Regions from separate parts of the Paenibacillus sp. UASWS1643 genome, predicted to be linked through region 2. Evidence: riboswitches for the same ligand, from Rfam matches in the RefSeq annotation. Region 2 holds a riboswitch; each other region holds the start of a gene.
The links. A riboswitch is a leader RNA that binds a small molecule or an ion and turns the genes downstream of it on or off. The one in region 2 is predicted to bind thiamine pyrophosphate.
Positions count from the first base shown of each region.

Region 1: another riboswitch for thiamine pyrophosphate. It lies ahead of FE296_RS13920 (ABC transporter substrate-binding protein); the one in region 2 lies ahead of tenA (thiaminase II).
Region 3: another riboswitch for thiamine pyrophosphate. It lies ahead of FE296_RS21965 (ABC transporter ATP-binding protein); the one in region 2 lies ahead of tenA (thiaminase II).
Region 4: another riboswitch for thiamine pyrophosphate. It lies ahead of thiC (phosphomethylpyrimidine synthase ThiC); the one in region 2 lies ahead of tenA (thiaminase II).

Region 1 is NZ_VXKZ01000107.1:112,865-118,524, forward strand. Features, by position in the region: gene FE296_RS13905 (ABC transporter ATP-binding protein) at 1-468, opposite strand, end outside; gene FE296_RS13910 (ABC transporter permease) at 512-1,270, opposite strand; gene FE296_RS13915 (thiamine-binding protein) at 1,270-1,560, opposite strand; gene FE296_RS13920 (ABC transporter substrate-binding protein) at 1,784-2,824, opposite strand; TPP riboswitch at 3,045-3,157, opposite strand; gene FE296_RS13925 (phospholipase D-like domain-containing protein) at 3,703-4,992, shown strand; gene FE296_RS13930 (DUF2798 domain-containing protein) at 5,015-5,236, shown strand; gene FE296_RS13935 (MFS transporter) at 5,658-5,660, opposite strand, start outside.
Region 2 is NZ_VXKZ01000115.1:732,376-738,035, forward strand. Features, by position in the region: gene FE296_RS27620 (spore gernimation protein GerQ) at 1-190, shown strand, start outside; gene FE296_RS27625 (spore coat protein) at 202-588, shown strand; gene FE296_RS27630 (zinc-dependent alcohol dehydrogenase) at 585-1,721, shown strand; gene FE296_RS27635 (hypothetical protein) at 1,753-1,953, shown strand; gene FE296_RS27640 (spore coat protein) at 1,964-2,260, shown strand; gene tenA (thiaminase II) at 2,397-3,062, opposite strand; TPP riboswitch at 3,180-3,277, opposite strand; partial or broken gene FE296_RS27650 (sugar-binding protein) at 3,484-3,717, opposite strand; partial or broken gene FE296_RS27655 (hypothetical protein) at 3,770-4,042, opposite strand; gene FE296_RS27660 (endo-1,4-beta-xylanase) at 4,078-5,004, opposite strand; gene FE296_RS27665 (carbohydrate binding domain-containing protein) at 5,082-5,393, opposite strand.
Region 3 is NZ_VXKZ01000113.1:388,813-394,472, forward strand. Features, by position in the region: gene FE296_RS21955 (radical SAM/SPASM domain-containing protein) at 221-1,096, opposite strand; gene FE296_RS21960 (aspartate/glutamate racemase family protein) at 1,228-1,926, opposite strand; gene FE296_RS32910 (hypothetical protein) at 2,005-2,145, opposite strand; TPP riboswitch at 2,295-2,397, shown strand; gene FE296_RS21965 (ABC transporter ATP-binding protein) at 2,574-3,341, shown strand; gene FE296_RS21970 (ABC transporter permease) at 3,328-4,143, shown strand; gene FE296_RS21975 (ABC transporter substrate-binding protein) at 4,309-5,382, shown strand.
Region 4 is NZ_VXKZ01000092.1:75,072-80,731, forward strand. Features, by position in the region: gene FE296_RS32615 (hypothetical protein) at 129-296, shown strand; gene FE296_RS03840 (aspartate/glutamate racemase family protein) at 475-1,164, shown strand; gene thiC (phosphomethylpyrimidine synthase ThiC) at 1,695-3,479, opposite strand; TPP riboswitch at 3,902-4,015, opposite strand; gene FE296_RS03850 (IclR family transcriptional regulator) at 4,165-4,908, opposite strand; gene FE296_RS03855 (alpha/beta hydrolase) at 5,268-5,660, shown strand, end outside.

The DNA.
Region 1 (5,660 bases), on a different contig from region 2:
AAGTGCTTCGGTCCGAGGGGGAGCACTTGAAGCTACTTCTCCAGCAAGCAGTACATTGTCTTCAATGGTACGCCATGGGAAAAGGGCTGGCTGTTGTGGCATATAACTAATCTTGCCACGCTGTCCCGTCACATTCTGACCGTTCATAAGCACTTGGCCTTCCTGTGGCTTCAGCAGACCGCCGATGATATGGAACAGGGTGCTTTTGCCACAGCCAGAAGGTCCAACGATAGCAACAAACTCGCCTTGCTCCACAGTCAGGGACAGGCCGTTCAGAACCGGTAACCTGCTCCGCCGTTCACGGAATGATGCATGAACATTAACAACGTCCAGTGCAGGTGGAACCGGAGCAGGAGTCGTGTTGGCAGGTCGATCAGGCTTAGCTGGGTGGAGTTTTTCACCGTGCTTTTGCTCCATTACACTTGCTCCTCGTCCAGGCTGGACTTGTTCGTCCTGTTGCCGATTCATATGGTCATCACTTCCTAATATACAGATTACATTACATGCTTTACTACCGCTTCTGTGGCCGCCAGCGCACGAGCAGCTTCTCCAGAAGGGCAATGAACAGGAAGAGCAGCAAGCTGAGCGCGACAATAATCATGATCGCCACGAATAGGCGGTCCGTGCGATAAGCCGACTTTTGCAGCATCATATAATAACCAATACCCTTGTCTGCGCCAATCCATTCGGCGATGATGGCACCCATCACGCTATAGGTAGCAGCGATTTTGACACCGGAGAACACGGATGGCAGCGCATGGGGAAGCTCCAGCTTCCAGAAGATATGATGACGTTTGGCACCAGCCATGCGCATATAGTTCATCATCGCCGCGTCAGTACGGGTCAAGCCGTCCATAGCCGCCACCGCAACGGGGAAGAAGCAGACGAGGATAATGGTAATCAGCTTGGGCAACAGCCCGAATCCGAACCAAATTAACAGGAGCGGCGCGAGCGCGATGGTTGGGATATTTTGACTAAGAATAAGTAAAGGGTACAGGGCCGACTTGAGAAAAGGAACCAAATGCAGCACCATTGCAATCAGTAATCCGACCGCTGTTCCAGCGGCGAATCCGATAAGCGTTAACTGAATGGTTGCGGAAGCGTGCATGCCAAGCCGTTCGGCCTGAGTTGCCGCTTCGCGGGCGATATCGGACGGTGCAGGCAGCATCCATTTCTCAATATGGAAGAGGGAGACAGCTCCCTGCCATATCGCTATAAAGAGAATAACCGCCACAATGGGCGGCCATACACTTTTGAAATAGGTATGCATTAGCGATACTTCTCCGTCAGGGTATCCATGCTTAAGCCAGTAGGGCTATGGGCGATTTTGATCTGGGAGATGATGCTTGGACTGCCAGCCTCCACGAGTACCTCGTGCATTTTACGGACAACCTCCAGCAGTTCCTCCAGTTCCCCCTCCATTGTGGTGTCGAGCGCGTTCACCTGATATTTTAGGCCGGATTGCTGAATAACTTCAATGGCGCGATCTACGTAAGGATAAGAGTTCTCGCCATTTGGCGTTTTCGGAATAACCTGAATGCTAAGTAGTGTGCTTGCCATGAGAGATCACGGCTCCTTTCGTGATATATAAAATGAACCAATGACTGTTACACTTGCCACTTCGATGACAGAATAACCTTCCAATCGCTGTTATCCCCAGATTTTTTTGATTCCCTTTCTCTAAGGGAAAATCCGGTGATAAAGGCGACCGCTTCGCTTTTTCACGTTATTTCTGTCCTCTCCGTCCTCGTGTAAATATTAAGTTCGTTTTATATGAGAAATTTTATTGGGGTAAAAACTCGTTTGTGTATGCCTTGCTCACGTCGACCTGTTCATCCAGCAGTTTTTTGCTGAACATCCAGTCGGTGTAATTCTGCCACACTTCCTGTTTTTGTTCTCCCCAGCGTGGGGCATCATCCGTGTACTTTGGACTAAGCCATTTCTGGCTTGCCGACACTAATTCCTTATCCAGATCCGGTACGGCCTTGATCAGAATATTCGCTGCGTCTTCGGGATGATCAATTGCGTATTGATATCCTTCTGAAGTGGCTTTCAGGAATGCTTTCACCAACTCAGGGTCGTTCTGAATCGTCTGCTCGTTTGTTACGAGGACAGGCGTGTAGTAATCCAATGCATCTGAATAATCCTTCACATACAACATGTCGATGGGTTCCCCGCGCAGTTCGGCTTCAATACCCGTCCAGGCGTAGAAAATCCATGCAAAATCAATGTCCCGTTTTACTGCGGTGAAAAAGTCGGCGTCACCCATATTAATGTTTTTTACTTTCGATACATCGGCTCCGTCGCCTTCCATGATGGATTGCATCACGGCTTCTTCGACTGGGGAACCCCAACCGCCATAGGTTTTACCTTCAAAATCTTTCGGTGACTTGATATTCCGATCCGTCGGAGCAGCGAACCCGGATGTATTATGCTGAATAACTGCTGCAATGGAGACCAATGGAACACCCTGTGTGCGGGCTTGAGTTACACTCTCCTGATAACTTACGCCAAAAGGCACTTCATTCGAGGCAACCATTGTATCTGCGCCACCGGCACCTGGTTGTACAATCTCTACATTCAAGCCCTCAGCCTTGTAAAATCCTTGATCCACAGCCGCATACAGGCCGGTATGATTCGTATTTGGTGTCCAGTCGAGCACCACTTTAATATCTTTCAGGGCGGCAGTGTCACCTTTGTTGCTGCTTTCCGTATTTGTGTTGCCGTTCTGACCAGCTGGGGCAGCTTCTTTGCCACCACATGCGGCTACAGTCACCATAAGCACGCATAAGAGCAACAATCCCATCGTTTTACGCCATTTCATCTGTGGTTCTCTCCTTCGGTATGTCCGGCCGATTGGCACGGGGTACTCCTTGGCTTCATATCCAATCATCTTGCATAAATCGACAGATTTATACCAGTTGAGATCTGGATAACGTCACTTTTTTTAGCTCTCTGGCTATATAAAAGAACATTAAAAAAGCGTCCCGTAATCCGGGACGCGTGCAGGCGTTAGAGAGGTGGCGTTCAGCATAGGGCTGTGCCATTTCGATATACTCCGATTCCTACGCTGGCATGATCCAGATCAGGTCTAAGGGTTAGTATCTTGGTGGGATACACTCTCAGCCGGCCAATTCCGACTCCCCTGGGAAACTATGAAGTTACGGGCATTACTAGGTGTAATTATAGGTCAGAGGCCCATTCGTGTCCAGTCAGGAACTGGATGGGGACACGTATGAACTTATCAAACAGGCCGTTATACATATGTATATCAGCCTGTTTAGATGTGTTATTTTCAATAATTATCGTGGTGAATCCTATAAGGAAATCTGGCTGAGTGCAAAAGCATCGGATAGTGGGTCATAGCCTAAGTGCTGAAGATCCGGAAGGCTCCCAACAAATACTTAGATCAAATCGGATGTTTGATATCTCGTCGCATAAGGGCTGTTTTTCCTATTTCAGTGATCAGCTTTTGCCGTTTGACCTTGACCGGGGTCGCTTGATTTATTTAAAAAACATAATTTAGATACAAAAGGAGATAGTACTGCTATACAAATAATTACTTTTTACATAAAAATGGGGGCGTACTGAATGATCCTTAAAATCATATTCGCAATTATTCTGTCCTATTGTATCTACGTTTTTTTCACAGCTTACCTTTTATTTTTGGTTCCGTCTCCAGCTACTATTGAAAATACGGATATGCAAAAATCGATAACAGAAGGAAGTACAACAGATCGCGTATTGCTCTTGGAGGACGGCTTTCAATCCGGTCAGGTGAGAATCCAGACCATTCGAGAGGCGAAAACAAGCATCGACGTGGCTTATTACTCCATTCAAAAAGGAAAAACATCTAAACTCTTTTTTGCTGCTTTATTCGATGCAGCTGATCGGGGTGTTCATGTTCGAATCATTTTAGACGGGATTTTTCACAGCATGCGTGGAGAATTGCGTGATATTCCAGATGCCATTGCAGCTCACCCCAATGTGGAATTAAGATATTATGAACCACTCCACATATTTATGCCATGGACATGGCATAACCGTCTGCATGACAAGATCCTTCTTGTCGACAACACATATGGCATCATTGGCGGCCAAAATATTGGTGATAAATACATGGCATTGCAACCCCCAAAAGACTATGTATTCGATCGGGATGTCCTTGTTTACAATCCAAATCATAATACGAACAGCACGGTTGTTGAAATGAAAAAATATATAGATCGGTTATGGAGCCATCCATTCACCAAACCAGAAAAACATACAAAACGTCAGCATCATGCAAAAGGGTTAAAAGAACTGGCTCAGCTGGCTCAGTTATATAAAAAAGCTCAGGCTCAGAGCGATCCTTTTGTTAAAGTGTTGCCGAAGGAATGGGCTCAAGAAACTCTTCATTCCGACCACGTCACTTTCATTCACAATCCAATCCAAAGGCTGTATAAAGAACCGATCATGTGGAGAGCATTTGTTCATTTCGCCAATCAAGCAAAGTCGAAAGTGTACCTTCAGACGCCATATGCCATTCCTACCAAGAAAATGATGAAAGCCGTACATCTGTCGATGAATCCAGAAACAGAATGGGTCATGCTAACCAATTCAATCCAGCAGACCCCTAACCCTTTGGCTTTCGCGGGATACTTAAGTTCTAAGAAGCGGTTACTTGATACCAATCTGGCCATTTATGAATACCAAGGCCCTTATTCCATACACGGCAAATCATTTGTTATGGATGATTACCTCAGCATGGTTGGTTCGTATAACCTTGATCCCAGATCTGCCTTTCTAAATACAGAATCTGCTGTGGTCATTTCTGGTTCTGCATTCGCCGACCAACTAACAGAGGCTATGGATATCAAACGTGCACACAGTACGCGTGTGAATAAAGGTGACTATCCAGCAGAATCTACGAATCAGAAAGGCTCTGTTTTCAAACGAATGGCAATCACAGCTTTATCCAAACTGTCTTTTCTCTGGAAATTTATGTTGTAGTAAAAGAACCCACAATCTTGGCATGGTTCTGATCATGTCCATGTATGGAATGATCTCGGCATATCTCGCTGATCAATTAAGTGGGTCATCCGTACTCCGTACGTATCTCCATACAATCGCTCGTAACTTCAGCCTGGCGCTTCCATATCAGTTGATCGTTCTGGGACCACTCGTGCGATATGTATTTGGTAAATTCATCAAGGATAACGGGCCTGTAATGCCTGTCGTTAACAAAAGTGTGTGATTCGGTTGGCCATAAGTATTTCCTGGGCAATCTTGTGCAAATGAATAGATCGTATTCTCACCTGTAATGAAAGGTGATCTGAGGCAAAGATAGGATACTTTTCACCATGATTACAGCGCTAACGAATCGAGGACATCTTATTCGGCCAGTTTTTAGGGAATGAAAAAAGTAACGAATCTCAGCGGTGTTATTATGCAAAAACCTCCAACGAGGCATTTAATTGAAGCTAATTATCTATAATAACGTCTCCAGGATTCGTTAGATTTCAAATATGCAGAAATGGAGGGGGATAGCGTGTGCTAGGTTCGTTAGAACAGAGTAACGCTAAAACAAAATGTCCACCGCCAAAGTCATGGAGGTGGACATCTCAATCCCTATAATTGGTATTCCAGCTCTCAGGCTAAGGGCGGATCCATGGCTGTTA
Region 2 (5,660 bases):
AAACTTCAAAACGCTCTGCATCGCTAAGTCGAAACTTATGCAAGGCCTGGTCTTTGACCAAGAGCTAAAAGCCTTAATGCAGAAAGACGTCATTCAATCCATACAACAGATCGCCGAGCTGCAAGCAATCTACGCAAGAGCTCCTTTTCAAGTACCCGTTCCAAATAATCCGACACCTATAACACATTAAGGGGAACTCAGATGAATACCGATTATTTAGATCCGATTAACTCATTAAATATGCCGGAGATGGCAGATATGACTTTTGCCATGGACTTCCTTGTTCGTGCCAAGGAAGGTGTGCGTAATTTGTCCATCGCCTTGACGGAAACGGTTTCACCGGATGTTAGAGCCCTTTTGCACACTCATCTTAAACAAGGGATTGCTATGCACCAAGAAATCTCGGAGCTCATGATTCGCAAAAAGTGGTTCCATCCTTACGAGCTGAACGAACAATATCAACTCGACCAGCTTTCGGCGAACAATACGGTGATGATTGGGCAGATGAATCTGTTCCCGGATGATACATCCCGTAAAGGGATGTTTGATCAGACCCCAGATGAACATATTGGAGGACATAACGCATGAAGGCGGTAACGTATCAAGGGATTAAAAACGTCGTGGTCAAAGAGGTGCCGGATGCGAAGATCGTGAAACCGGACGATATGATCGTAAAGATCACCAGTTCAGCCATTTGCGGTTCCGACCTCCACCTTATTCACGGGATGATCCCTAACCTTCAGGAGAACTATGTCATCGGACATGAACCGATGGGGATCGTAGAAGAGGTAGGCCCCGGCGTAACAAAGGTAAAGAAAGGTGACCGTGTGATCATTCCGTTTAACATCGCATGCGGTGAATGCTTTTTTTGCAAAAATCAGCTGGAAAGCCAATGTGACGAGTCAAACCAACACGGGGATATGGGCGCATATTTCGGATACTCCGGAACGACCGGTGGATATCCTGGCGGGCAAGCCGAGTATTTACGGGTCCCGTTCGCCAATTTTACCCACTTCAAGATTCCCGAAAACTGCGAACAACCTGACGAAAAGCTAAGCTTGATTGCCGATGCCATGACGACAGCATTCTGGAGCGTAGATAACGCCGGTGTAAAGAATGGAGATACGGTCATCGTGCTCGGATGCGGTCCGGTCGGACTCCTGGCCCAGAAATTTTGCTGGCTGAAAGGAGCTAAGCGGGTCATAGCCGTCGACTATGTCGATTACCGCTTAAAGCATGCAAAGCGAACAAACAATGTGGAAATCGTAAACTTCGAACAGGATAAGAATATTGGGAACACTCTCAAGGAAATGACCAAAGGCGGCGCCGATGTTGTTATCGATGCGGTAGGAATGGACGGCAAGATGAGCGATCTTGAATTTCTGGCCAGCGGTATGAAACTGCAAGGCGGCACCATGAGCGCATTTATCATTGCATCTCAGGCGGTCCGCAAAGGCGGCACCATTCAAGTCACTGGGGTATACGGCGGACGTTATAACGGATTCCCGCTCGGAGACATCATGCAGCGAAACGTGAATATTCGTTCCGGACAAGCCCCGGTAATTCACTACATGCCATATATGTACGAGTTGGTTACGTCTGGCAAAGTGGACCCTGGGGACATTGTTACACACGTCATTCCGCTCAGCGAGGCCAAGCGGGGCTATGAAGTGTTCGATACAAAAACGGACGATTGCATTAAAGTCATCTTAAAGCCTTAAATATGAATAGATACATGGGAGGACAATCTGAATGGATTCCACTTACGCTTTGCATGAGATGCTCGAGGTACATGAAATAGCTGCGTTCAAGACGGTTTGCATGACTAAATCCAAGACCATGCAAGCTCTGGTAACCGACCCGGAGCTCAAGCAAATTTTGCAACAAGATGCAACATTATCACAACAGCAGCTTCAGGAGCTCGGTGGAGTGCTGTCTAAAGCGACTGTATAGGAGATAAAAAATGAACCCAATATTAGAACACATGACTGGTCTTAATACGCTGACCGATGACGTGATCGCAATGGATTTTTTGATGAACGCCAAGAGCAGCGTCAGAAACTACGCCATGGCTGTGACCGAATGTGCCACCCCCGAAATCAAGCAAATTTTGATGAAACAGCTCGATGAAGCCATAGACTCTTATGAAAAGATATCAAATTACATGGTGCAGCATGGCCTATACCACCCTTACCATATTGCAGAGCAAATTCAGCTCGATCTGAAAAACATTCAGACTGCTATGAACATACCGTCCTGACACCCTTTTTGATTTTAGCCAAGAGAACAAAATGTTCCTGTATCAAGAATTTCAATAATAATAAAAGGCGGATACAATCCGCCCTTTTTTCGGCATCGTCACGAAACACGCTTATACAACCGTTCCTTTACGTATTCTACTTATTTTCCATCCTCCATGACATCTCCCAAAAATCAAGCTCAAAGCGACTGCACATCACGAAAATATCCTCCATCCGTTGGTACGTTTCCTCGCTACAATCTTCTAATAACTTATCCGTTAACGTCACAAGGGATTGATTGCTGCTGTTGTATTCAGAGGAAGCATATCCTGTGATCCACTCACCATAAAAAGGATGATCAGCTGCACCTGGCTTTTGGGAAAGAACTTGACCAATCTCTGCATAGCTCCATGAGCAGGCCAGAATGGATACAAGTACTTCTGCTATGCCACCCGCATGGGAAACAGAAAGCATATAGTTAGTGTAAGCTGCATTTTTCAGTGCAGGTTTTACCTGAAAAACATGATCCTCTGTAATTCCTAATCGCTCCATATAAGAACGATGAATTTTCATTTCGCCATTCAAGATGTTATCTACGTTTTTACTAAAAAACTGCATCAATTTGGGGTCGTGCGACTTGACGATACCTAGTGCAAATACACGGGCATAATCATACAGGTACAAGTAGTCTTGCAGCAAATAATAACGAAATTGTTCGACCGGTAAGGAACCATCTCCGATTCCTTTAACAAAGGGATGCTCAAGACATTCCTTCCACACAGGCTGTGCTGCCTGATATAGTCTCTCTGAAATAGTCAACATATGTCCCTCCAATTCATAATGTACGTATGTATTTTAAAACAAAAAAACGAAACATCCATAGGATGTTTCGCAGACAAATACACTAAAACAAGGGGGTTCGCATGAGCTACCCAAGTACAGCGTTTCATCGTTGCATCCCTACGTTGGCATTATCCAAATCAGGTAAGGTCGGTTTAACACCCTCTCAGCCGGTTAAGGCTCCCTCGCAAACGGTTGTATGTAGTTGATTGCTTTCTTATCCGCATAAAAGAGAAAATAACATCCATTTAGTATATCAAGGGCTGTTAAATATAGTCAAGGCAGATTGTATCCCCCATAATCAGTTTGAGTGACGTATTTAAATGATGAAAACCATCACAACAATGGTTGAGTTTTAGCCACTGTTATGATGGTTTCTATTCTTGCAACTACTGCCAATGGTTTAATGCCCGTGTTTGTTCTTTCCGACAAAAGTGAGTATTCCGTACTGGGAAGTATTTCTCCAGCTTTCATTGGTCTTATCATTCCATTTGGCTACGTTCTGCTTACCTCCGCCCTGGTTGTCGTCAATTTGGAGCTCGAAACCGAGAACATTTCCTGTTTTGGGCGTCAGTGAATGCAATTGAATTCTGGCTACTACGAGATATCCTTTATTTGTTTTCTTCACAGCACTTACAAGGCGTCCGGGTGAGGCCCCCCCTCTGCACCTTCGCTCTCATTCAACCGTTTTACTTCAAATGGTACAGCCTTATTCCATAGGGCGTCTTTCTTCCCATCAATCTGAACAATCCCTTGCACAGCTTGTGCAGATTTGGCATAGGGACGAGTTGAATCACGTCGTATTTGCTTGTATCTTGCTCCTGAGATTGTGTTCGATCATTCCAGTACAGTGGATTATAAGGTTGTGTCCCATTTGTACCGCCATCAGTCACACGGATATCCAATCCGGCTTCATATTCTGAACCGGCTTGGATACCACCCCATGGAATGGACAATTCAACCTGATATCCGGTTTACCCGAAAGTGAGACGGCTCTCTATGTCAACACAGGCAAGCTGGATTCATCCACGAGTCCCCAGTATGCTTTTTTGGCCTTCAGGGCTGAATCAAACAGCATAGCCTGGTTGTTGTAAGACTTCTCATCTTGGAGTCCCCATAAGGTAACTGAAGAAATGTGATCTTTGTGTTTTTTGTACAAATCCAACATTTCCTTATATCGATGCGCCTGCCTTACCGCAACTTCATCGGACATCTCTTCACCAAATGGAATTCCGCTATCAACATCCAGTTCCGTGATCGGAATATCCAATCCAAGTTCGGCGAACATGTTGATCGTTTTTTCAATTTCCTTGATGGGCGGGGATTCCAGGTTATAGTGAGATTGCAAACCCACACCATCGATGAGCCCTTTCTCTTTCAGTCGTTTGACCAACCGATACATATGCTCTCTTTTCTCAGGGATTTCCGTGAAGTATTCGTTGTAGTATAATTTGACATCCGGATCGGCTGCACGGGCGAATTCATAGGTTTTCTCAATGTAATCCGGACCGATTAGTTCATAAAAGGGACTTTTACGTAAACCGTTGGCATCACCATTGCTATCCGCAATCGCCTCGTTTACCACATCCCAGGCATAGATCTTACCTTTGTATCGGGTCATGACGGTCTCAACATAATCCTGAATCCGGGCAAGTAGTAATTCTCGACTCGCAGGGTTACCCCGAGGATCCTTGAACATCCACTCTGCAGCATCAATATGCCACAACAACGCATGTGCGCGTACGCCCATACCATGTTCCTCGGCGAATTGAACATATTGATCGGCTGCCTCGAACTCATAAACACCTTCGGAAGGAGACATGTACTTCGGTTTCATCTCATAGGTTGCGGTCAAGCTGTTAAAGTGTTTTGTGAGCAGTTGTCCATATGCGCCTTCCAACTGCCAGCGATACATCATCCACATAGAACGATAACGTATCTACGCTATCTTCAGAGATGTAGGGTGTTTCGATGAACAGATTCAATTTAGTGGGGTCATCGTTATACTGAAATTTTCCGGTGATCTTGTGCCATGTATTCCATTCTGTTTTGGCAATCTTCACGCTGCCGATCGGGTTCCAGCAGCATACTGGACTGACCTTCGTGTGCTTCCTGTTGTGTCACTGTCAGCCTTTCGTTACCTGTACGTGGAGTCCATCCCTGAAGTGTACCGTCTTCAAAGTTTGTGCTCAAATGACCTCCTTCCACTTCTGTAACTGCCTTGGCTGCATGTGAGACATTCGAAAATGGAAACATGGCGAGTACCAGCACAAGAACCAAGGCCGTTATATTCCATTGACCTAACCGTTTCATAAAATTCCTCCTCATGATTTGGTCTAAGTATTTCTGAACGGATTAACATCAAGATAAATAGATTATAGTTTTTTGGATAGCACTTAAAAATTTCCAATAATTATAATAAAAAGTTATCGTTTGGTAATTGTGAGTTTAGGAAGGTGGAGTTCGTTCGCATGAAATATCAAAAAGCCGCTACATATTTGCAAAAATAAAAGACCGTTTCCCGATAAAATACGAGAAAACGGTCATAGTTAGAAAGTATCTTTTTTCCTGTCTGCTAAC
Region 3 (5,660 bases), on a different contig from region 2:
AATAATCATTAGATCAGATATATTATGACATCGCACAATGCCTGTTATATCCGCATTTTTTGCATGCCAGGTCTATCAAGCAATATGCTCATATCAACCTCTGGTATGCTCATTTGTAACGTATGTACCCCTCACTTGAATACCCGATAACAAAGAAAGACCACTACATTTGTCTCCAAATGTGTGATCTGAATGGCTCCTAGCTTGCTTATATAAGATGTCAGGCTCCAAATCTCTGACGATAACCGCACTTTCGACACAACTCTTCCACAGCTTCCCGCCTGGAGAAGCCATATACCAGATTGTTCGCTCGCTCACCCTCAATAATCTCCGAGAATGACTTCTCGTGCACATTACCCAGGTTAATTACACCCTCGCCATCGAGACAGCATGGAACCACCGTTCCATCCACAAGCACAGCTGCCTGACCACGCAATGCATGGCAGAAGCCTTTGCCGTCATCTTCAGGTGCATCCAGACTTGGCCACTGGAACTCATGGTCCTGATTCAGGTATACATTCGGGGCAATTTTGACCCCGCTGCCTGGAACTACTTTTTCCTCAATGCGGAAGTCCAGATTGAACTCACGTTCCAATACTTCAAGGGTCTCCCGATTTCGATTCATCTGAGCATTTGTGAAGTTATCTTGCGTCAGATTCCACAGTCGGAATGAGATGATGACATTGTGCTTAACGGCCTCGTGTACAAAGGACAAAATGTTGCTCAGGTATCCGTCACGGTCGGTTGAACCTTCATGCCCATCGAAGCTGTGCAGGGAGAAATTCATCTGCCGCAGTGCCGGTTTGCCAAGCAATTTATGCTGAGTCTTGGGCAATAGTGTACCATTCGTTGTAATGTTCACCTTGAGTCCCTTCTCATGTGCGGAATCGAGCAACAGATCTATTTTGGGATGCAACAAGGGTTCACCTTTGACATGTAGATAAATATGATTGGTGTGTGGTTTAACTTGTTCCAGTATATTGTTGAAGACTTCAGGGTCAATGAATCCTTTGGCACGCTGCGTCTGTGGACAGAAGCTGCAAGCCAGATTGCAGATACTCGTGATCTCAATATATACTTTTTTGAACGTTTTCAACTTGGGTCCCCATTCTGCCTAGGAGGGAGAACAATCCCACCTGCATTTTGTGATCCGGCCTATACGGGCCATCCCTATTATATCGGGTTCATGAGCCGAGGTAAATCAGAGAACTGGTTTATCTGGTTGTGTCAAAATGATTTGGCTAGTGCCAAATTTACAGATTCAATCGCATGAATACGTGTTGTATCAAATAATGGAACTTCTGAATCCTCTACTTTTACTAATAATCCAATTTCGGTGCAACCTAATATGATCCCCTCAGCTCCATCATCAACTAGCCTTTGGATCACCTTTTTATAATAATCCCTTGATAAGGGCTCAATTTTCCCTAAACATAATTCCTCATATATTATTTTATTGATAACTTTTCTATCCTCTTCATTCGGTATCAAAACCTTAATACCATTAAATTCAATTCGTTTTTTATAAAAGTCTTGTTCCATCGTATATTTTGTGCCGAGTAAACCAACCATACTTATTTTGGACTTATGAATTTGATTTGCTGTTGAATCAGCAATATGTACAATGGGTAAACGCACTTTTTCTTCAATATGTTTAATCACTTTATGCATCGTATTTGTACAAATTACAATCATTTCTGCTCCTGCCTTTTCCAAAGACTGAGCAGCATTCCCTAATAATTCACCAGCACTTTCCCAATCACCTTCAGCTTGATAACGCTCGATTTCTTCAAAATCCACGCTATATAAAATGCATTTGGCTGAATGAAGTCCTCCCAATTTATTTTTCACTTCTTCATTAATAATTCGATAATATTCTAACGATGACTCCCAGCTCATTCCACCAATAAGACCAATCGTTTTCATATACACTCCCCCTTCCATTTAATACATTCCGAAAGCAGCATATAGAAATTTAATAGATATTGTACCGTATCTATCTGATTAAATAAACCTGCCCCAGTAAGAGGAATAGAGGGACCTGGAGCAATTCCGGCAACGGCTTATTGCTTCTACCCGAATGATCTGGCTGTACAATCCGAATAATCTGACCGGACCATTTTCACGACTGCTTGGTTTACTCAATCATATTCCCTCCCATGTCGTAATTGTCTTGGACGAAGCGTATTATGAATCCGCAGAAAGCCAAGATCAGTACTCACATTCTTTCCGAGCGCCCCCTTTACATTCCACTTGCATGTGATATATGCTGAACACACAACTGCATATCTTGAACATTGCACTAGGGGAGCCTTACGGCTGAGACGAATCGAATGATTCGGACCCTTTGAACCTGATCTGGATCATACCAGCGGAGGGAAGTGGAGCGGCCTTTCAGTAAGCGGATTTTTTCATGTTGATAATGAAATTTAATGTGAATTGAACTTACAGACCCACTCATTTCTCCGGAAATGGGTGGGTCTTTTTCGCGTTCTGCGGGCAGATCAGAAGGTGTAATTAAAGATCCCGCAGTTTGAAGTTGAATTTGGAATAACAAGGGGGGACAAAACGAGATGGATAATAACATAACCATTCACAACATGAGCTACGCTTTCCCGGGAAAAAGGGATTCCCCCGTGCTCTCCAATGTGTCGATGCGTGTAGCCAACGGCGAATTCGTCTCGCTTATCGGCTCCAGCGGCTCCGGTAAAAGCACCCTTTTCAAGCTGCTGGCAGGCCTGCTTGAGCCAACCCATGGAACCATTGAAATTCCTTGGGTCCCTGAAGGAAAGCGACTGGGGCAGGTGGCCTACATGCCACAAAAGGACCTCCTGTTATCCTGGCGAACCGTCATGGAGAATTGCATGCTCCCCGCTGAACTTGCTCCAGAACGGCAGGATAAGGGAAGAATTCGCGCGGACATTCTGGCTGGGCTCGACAGATTTGGCCTATCCGGCTACGCGAATGCTTACCCAGACGAGCTGTCGGGTGGCATGCGCCAGCGTGTCGCGCTGCTTCGTACTTTGCTGACAGGTGGCCAACTCATGCTGCTGGATGAACCATTCGGCGCACTCGATGCCTTAACCAAACGGGAGATGCATCGCTGGTTGTTGGAACTGTGGGAAGGCCTGGGCAAGACCGTGTTGTTCATTACGCATGACATTGAAGAGGCGCTGCTGCTCAGTGATCGGATTATCCTGTTAACCCCGGGGCGCCAGGGCCAACAGCTACAGGATTTGACGGTACCTTTGCCACGTCCAAGACATTCGGACATGATCTACGAACCGGCGCTCGTTCAGATGAGACGACGACTGGAGGAACAATTGCATGCGAGAAGGTAACTTGGGAGACTGCATGAAGGATAGCGTAAGGCGTTGGCTTGCCCGTTATGGTCTGTTTCTTTGGCTCCTGCTCTTGCTGCTTGCCTTCTGGGAATGGATTGTGCGTATGGGATGGGTGCCCTCCTTCATCATTCCAGCCCCAACGGCGATTGCCAGCTCCCTGTATGAGCATCGCTACCTCCTGCTGGCTACACATCTGCCTGCTACCTTGATGGAGGTTGTCGTTGGTTTTGGCTTGTCCATAGTGACTGGAATTACGCTAGCGACAGGCATGCATATGAACCGATCGATTGAAAAGGCCTTGTATCCCTTCATCGTAATCAGTCAGACGATCCCGCTGATTGCCCTGTCCCCCGTCTTCATCCTATGGTTTGGCTACACGCTGTGGAGCAAAGTCGCCGTGGTGTTCCTGATCGCCTTCTTCCCCATTGTGGTCAGTACCTACGATGGACTTCGCCAAGGCGATCCAGAGCAGCGTGAACTGCTGCTCACCATGGGTGCCAGCAAGTGGGATATTTTTTGCAAACTCCAGATTCCACTTGCACTTCCCTCTTTTTTCTCGGGGCTAAAGATGTCTGTGGTGTACTGCGTGGTTGGGGCAACGATTGGCGAATGGCTCGGTGGCAGCAAAGGTCTCGGATACTTCAGCCGCCGCATGTCCAGCAACATGAACACGGATGCGATGTTTGCAGCTATTGTGCTGTTATCCCTGCTCGGGATCGTTTTGTTTGTACTGATTGCCTGGCTGGAGAAACGGTTTAGCATCCAGCGTCATCGTCAATGGAGGCAAAAGAAAAGTTGAATGATCTTCGAGAGAAACTTGATTTAAGTATAGGAATTACGGTTTCCAAAACATACTTATGTACAATTTCAGCAGCAAACTTCAATCAGTACATTGTCACATTGTCGTTAACATGCTGTTGCCCATTTTCTACAAATCAAAACGATGAAATGAGGAACTTCATTTATGAATAACAAAGGTATATACTCCCTGCTTCCCATCATGCTCATTAGCCTTTTGCTGATAGTCAGTGGGTGCAGCACCACGAATACCAGCAATAACACGCCAACAACAGACTCTGCAACCAATGCACAACAAACAGACAAGTCTGCAACCGAACCAGCATCAGACGCCAAAGATAAACTGTCCATCATGCTCGACTGGTACCCGAATGCAGTACACTCCTTCATCTATGTGGCTCAGGAAAAAGGGTACTTCGCAGACCAAGGTCTGGATGTCGAAATTCAGATGCCTGCGGATACCAATGATTCACTCAAACTTGTTGCTGCCGGTAAAATTGATCTGGCTCTAAGTTACCAGCCCCAAATCTTGCTCGCACGTGGCGAGAACATTCCTGTACGATCTATTGCTGCTGTTGTTCGGCATCCACTTATGCATCTGTTGACCGAAGCAAATGGTAACGTGAGCTCACCCAAAGATCTTGACGGAAAAACTGTCGGTTATTCGTCGATTCCGCTGTATGAAGCGATGCTTCGTACGATGATTAGCAAGGATGGTGGCAATCCCGACAACATGAATCTGGTTGACGTTGGGTTCGATCTAATTCCTTCGCTGGCTTCTGGACAGGCGGATGCGATTATGGGTGGTTTTATTAACCATGAACAATTGATTTTGGAGAAAGAAGGACATGCCATGAAATCGATTGACCCTGTCGACTATGGTGTGCCTGATTATTATGAATTGGTTCTGACCGCGAGTGAAGCTGGTATTGAAGCAAAAAAAGACCAACTTACCCGGTTCGTCAAAGCGATTCAGGAAGGACAAAAATATGTGACTGAGCATCCAGAAGAAGCCTTGAATATTCTGCTCGCTCATGAGAATCAAACGTCTCCGCTTGACCCGGAGATCGAAACCAAAAGCCTGGCTATTCTACTGCCACTCATGAATGAAGAAGGCCAACCGTTTGGCCGGCAGGAAATGGCGTCCTGGGAGAATGTACGTGCATGGCTCGTTGAACAGGATTTGATTCCTGAATCGGTGAAAGCCGAGGATGCTTTTATTAATCTGCAAGGAGAGTAAATAAAGGAGAGCAACGTGAATAAAGGAAAAGTGACTGAACGCAAGGGAATGAAAGCAATGTGATCAAAAGCAAAGTTAGCAAGAAACGTAAGGATCGGATGCAAGAAGTTTTGCGAAATGGAATTGGCCTGAAGCAAGCATCTGAGGATCAGAATTTATAACAAGCCTAAGTGGCTTGATGTGCATCAGAGCAGCTTGATATGCGTTTTGGTGGCTTGATATGCGTTTGGGGGGCTTATTGGTATGAATTTGGTATGAACATTAGCGCATATCTTCAA
Region 4 (5,660 bases), on a different contig from region 2:
CTACAATCCAATTGGAATTACGCTTTAAACTCTTTTATTTCGTCTAACAAGTCACATGTACCTATATGCGCACCTGGCATGGTAACCAGATACATAATTTAAAAAAATGCATTAAAGGAGGAACCAAGATGATCCGCATGCCTATTCAGCAAATGATCCCGTACCACCACCAATATCCGCGCAACACGGCGACCACTGCTCCTAAAAAGGAGAATGAGAACACTCAAGGTCTATCCTTTCATGAAATTCTGCAGCAAAAAATGGCGAAGAAGAGTACTTCTCCTTCCCTTCGATAAAATGGACACCGGACCCTATTCAAGTACGGTTATCAACCGTCTTTCCGCAGCCTGGCGGAAGGGCGGTTATTGGCGTTGAGTAGCACACACCTGTACAGTTCTCAGGCATGTTTCTATAATGGTTTAAATATCTACGATTTCCATCACATTATACGAACTGTAAAAGGGGACTTAGCCTATGATCACCATTGGTTGTTTTCACGCACACTATTCCAACATCGCCTTAATTGAAGAGACGCTTGCTGCTTATGAAGTTGAATTGGTCCATTACGTGGATCCAGGACTGGATCGTCTTAAACATGACGCTGACTTTAACGATGTAATTATCCACGAGAAAGTAGCCCAGACGCTCCACTGGATCGCTGAGTGTCATGCAGATGCCATTCTGGTCACGTGTACCCTCTTTGCGACAGTACTGGGGCAAGAAGCCAAACAGGTCCTTGTGCCTGTGATCGGCATAGATGATCCGCTATTGCAGGAGATGCGGCGAGTATCCGGAGAATACATAATCGTTTTCACCAACCCCGCAACCATTGAAGGAACGATGGCACGGGTGAATCAGGCGTTACAGCAAGAGGATGGAAGTGGGCAGCTACACGTTTCCCAGACAGCTCAGACGGAAGCGATGTGCATCCCAGGGACATTCGAGCTGATCATGCGTGGAGATCAGCAAGGGTATCTCGAAGCGGTACGTGAAGGCTTACAGCAGATCGCTGAAAATTATCCGGGTAAAGCGGTAGTGGCAGCCCAACTGTCTATGGCTCCCGCAGCTGCACAGGTTACAGCAGACACAGGCATTGCGATCCATAGTCCGCTGGCATTGCTTGCGGAGTATTTGGAGAAGAATTTGGGTGTGGTTCGACAGTAGTAGCGGATTTGGAGTGACATATTACACTCACTAAAAAAATGTGAACCTACTATATTGGCTCCTTTTGCAAAATAAAAACGCTCTCGAAGAAGGGCATTTCAAATGGTATAATCACTATGTACAGCCAATTTGTGGTGGGAAATAGGCTTGCCTCCAGTGGGAGGTGATCCTATGAACTTCTCTTTTAACGACGTAATCGTGTTCGCGATGTTAATTATTGCGCTTCTGACATACATCGATCGTAAAAAGAAGTGACCCGCCACAGGTTGACGGCCTGACGGGTCACTTCATCTGAACTTGCTGCACTCGGAGGAATACCCACCGCAAATGCTGTGCAGGAGTAGCCATTGGCCTGGCTACTCTTATTGGTGTTTACTTACATTCATTTTATTAAACATCTGCTAGACAATCAACCATAATGCTGATAAAAAGTATCAGGAAGCTGATCAATAAGATGAAGAAGACGATATGATAGCAGTATTCTCACCTTCAAACGATGTCAGACTGCCCAGCTTGCGCTGTAACGGCGCCTAGGACCGTGTCCGATATTCCTCGGCCTTTTCCTGCATGCCCGCTGCTACAGCCTCATTCTCGGACAATCCTTTATCCGCAGCAAAGGCCCGAATGTCCTGCGTGATGCGCATACTACAGAACTTCGGTCCGCACATGGAGCAGAAATGAGCTTCTTTGGCTCCTTCTGCTGGCAGCGTCTCATCATGGTAGGACAGCGCACGTTCAGGGTCCAATGACAGGTTGAACTGGTCACGCCAGCGGAACTCGAAGCGTGCCTTGGACAATGCGTCATCCCGGCGTTGAGCACGTGGATGGCCTTTCGCCAGATCGGCGGCGTGGGCCGCGATCTTGTAGGCGATGACCCCTTCCCGCACATCATCCTTGTTGGGCAGGCCCAAATGTTCTTTTGGCGTAACATAACAGAGCATGGACGTGCCAAACCAGCCAATCATGGCTGCCCCAATGGCAGACGTGATGTGATCATATCCTGGCGCAATGTCGGTCGTTAGCGGCCCAAGTGTGTAGAACGGTGCTTCTTTACAGATCTCCATCTGTAGATCCACATTCTCTTTGATCTTATGCATCGGCACATGACCCGGGCCTTCGATCATCACCTGCACATCATGTTTCCATGCGATCTGCGTCAGTTCCCCAAGCGTAGCCAGTTCTGCCATCTGAGCTTCGTCATTGGCATCGTAGATACTGCCTGGACGAAGTCCATCTCCCAGCGAAAACGCCACATCATACCTTTTCATAATCTCGCAGATTTCTTCAAAATGGGTGTACAAAAAATTCTCCTGATGATGCGCAAGGCACCATGCTGCCATAATGGACCCACCGCGAGACACAATGCCTGTCATCCGCTTGGCGGTCATCGGGATATAACGCAGCAGCACGCCTGCATGAATCGTAAAGTAGTCCACACCCTGCTCTGCCTGCTCTATGAGTGTGTCACGGTACAACTCCCAGGTCAGCGCCTCAGCTTCGCCATTCACCTTCTCCAGCGCTTGATACAGCGGTACCGTACCAATGGGCACAGGAGAATTACGGATGATCCATTCCCGGGTGGTATGAATGTTTTTGCCTGTGGACAGATCCATCACCGTATCCGATCCCCAGCGTACTGCCCAAGTCATCTTCTCCACCTCTTCCTCGATGGAAGAGGATACGGCAGAGTTCCCTATGTTGGCATTGATCTTCACGTGAAAATGACGACCGATCAACATCGGCTCACTCTCTGGGTGATTGATGTTGGATGGCAAAATGGCCCGTCCACTCGCCAGCTCCTGCCTCACAAATTCCGGTTCCACGCCTTCACGAATGGCGGCGAATTCCATCTCTGCCGTGATGACTCCCTGTCTCGCGTAGTGCATCTGGGTCACACAGCGTCCTGGCTGTGCTCGCAAGGGTTTGCCACGTAATCCGGGATACTCTTCGGTGCCGGCTTTCTTCCCTCCGGGCTTCAGTCCGTTATCCTCCGGTTTAACCGTACGGCCCTGATAAGCTTCGACATCGCCACGCTCTGTGATCCAACGGGTTCGCAGGGCTGGCAGACCTGCACGGATATCCGCATGAAATGCGGGATCGGTCATGGGGCCGCTCGTATCGTAGACACGCAGCGGTTCGTTATGCTCCACCCCTTGGGGAGTATTCGTGTCATGAAGGGCTATCTCACGCTCCGGTACAGCAATGTCCGGCCGTGAGCCCTGAATGTAGACTTTGCGGCTACCCGGAAAGGGCTGAACCCGTCCGGCCGCTCCTGTTTCTTTTTCCACCTGCTGATCGTTATGTTCCTGTTCCATCGCTTGTTGTCCCGTTTGATTTCCTGTACTCATGTTCGCTTGTCTCCTCCTCAGTGTTCATCGCTTGTTTGGTTGGTATCTTCATTAGCTCGCTTACGTACCTGTCCCAAATCATGCGCAATGCAGAGAAGAAAGAGCGATCCTACGCCAGACCAGGAGAGACACTTTTCATGTACAGTTAACAACAGAACGGAGGTTACCACAGATCATGGATCTATGGTGACTTCTCTCTCATCATCCAAGCCCAATTTCGCAGGTTATTGAAAAAGAAGTCGATGGAGTACGTGCTATATCGCCCGTTCACTGTATATAAAAAAGCCGGTCCCCGAAGGAACCGACTTTTAATGTCCATCACCAATAATGCACCTTCATGCAGCTCCTTAACGGAGCCCTACAAGGGTCACATCATGTGGTGGTTGTGGTCATATCGCCGATTACTTCCCTACGCTGGTATGATCCAGATCAGGTGCAAAGGGTCCGGAATCTCATGCGATTCCGTCTCAGTCCGGACAGTTCGGACTCCCCCAGTAACGTTAACAAGTTGCGGCACACACATGCCGCCGTTCATATTCATTGAAGCTGGCCCCGCTGGGCCGTCCATTACAGAGTAGCGCAACCGGAACATAAAAACAACCTTTATATTCCAGAACACCAACTCAATTTGGAGAAAAACCTTACATCAGCATCAGGATAACATGAGTCCCATCTGCGTAGCAGCATCCTTCAACACTGGTGCGTATTCATGCAATGTCTCCTGCGAAAGTCGGCTGACAGGTCCTGAGACCGAGAGCGCAGCTGCAATATTGCCTCTGCGATCCATAATCGGCACCGATACCGCCGCAGCTCCCGGCTCACGTTCCTCGTAACTCGTGGCATATCCGTTATCCCGGATGTCTCCCATCTGTGCCAAATACACCGCTGGATCGATAAACACCGGCCATTCCGGCCCGTTCATCAGTTCTTCACGATCCTCGTCCGTGGCAAACGCCATCAAGACTTTGCTGGAAGCGCCCACAGACAGCGGGAGTCTAACACCGACGGGAGCGACTCGACGAATCGCCTGATCACTTTGCACAGCCTGAATCCGTATCCGTTCACTGCCATCACGCAGGTACAGACTCACGGTCTCCCCCAATCGATCTCTCAGTCGCTCCATCGCAGGCAACAGTAGAATAGCGGGATCATCACTGCGAGACATATGAGCCGACAGTTCCCAGATTCGGATGCCAAGTCGGTACTTCTCTGTTGCTGCATCGCGGATCACGAACCCTCGATCCTCCAGCGTAGCCATCAAACGATGTACTGTACTTTTGTGCAGGCCGATCTGACTGGCAATTTCGGTGAGTCCCAGATCACTGCGTGTGGTAAAACATAATAATATATCCAGCGCCCGTTCTACAGCCCGGACGGTTAACTTGCGATCTTCCATGGCATGATGCCCTCCTCATGTTTCATCACATGAAACTTGGTTACATAAATTATATGAGAAACGGTCTCATCTGTAAACCAAAAAGAGCCAAAATCGAAATAGGCCAATGTGTAAATTTTTCCTTTTTATAAGACTTAATCCCCTGTAATTTACACACTAAGGTAATGTTACCCATATATCTTAAGAACTATATAACAATTGCGTAACAAATGCCCTCAATCAATTGACTTTGACTATACTGGAACATACGATAAAGATATATTACATTAAGATATCGCTCTGAAGCAGGCTCTGAAATCGACACAATTCTCTTTTCATGTCGTTGTTATCTTCAACTGAACTTCAAAGGAGGGGCATTCATGTATCAAACATCCCAGAGCGAAGCCCCGCTGCAAACAAAAGTGTCCGATCTGCCCTCTTCCCTATCACCGAGGCTGATTCGGTTCAAACATATTATCGTAGCGTTGCTGCTCTCCGTTGTATTTTTTCTACTGTTTTGTTTTATTGCACTGCATGGTTACATCGCATGGGTATTATCCAATCCAACGGTAGCACCAGTCTTCTCCAATCCGATGCAGGCCAAGAACATGAAGTACGAAGACATCACGTTCCCGGCAGCAGATGGCAGCCGAACGATGCAGGGTTGGTATATACCTGCTGACAATGCTGCAAGCAAAACGATTATTTTCAGTCACGGCTATGGTGCCAATCGTGAAGAAACATGGGTACCCATGTATGACCTGGCACACTAT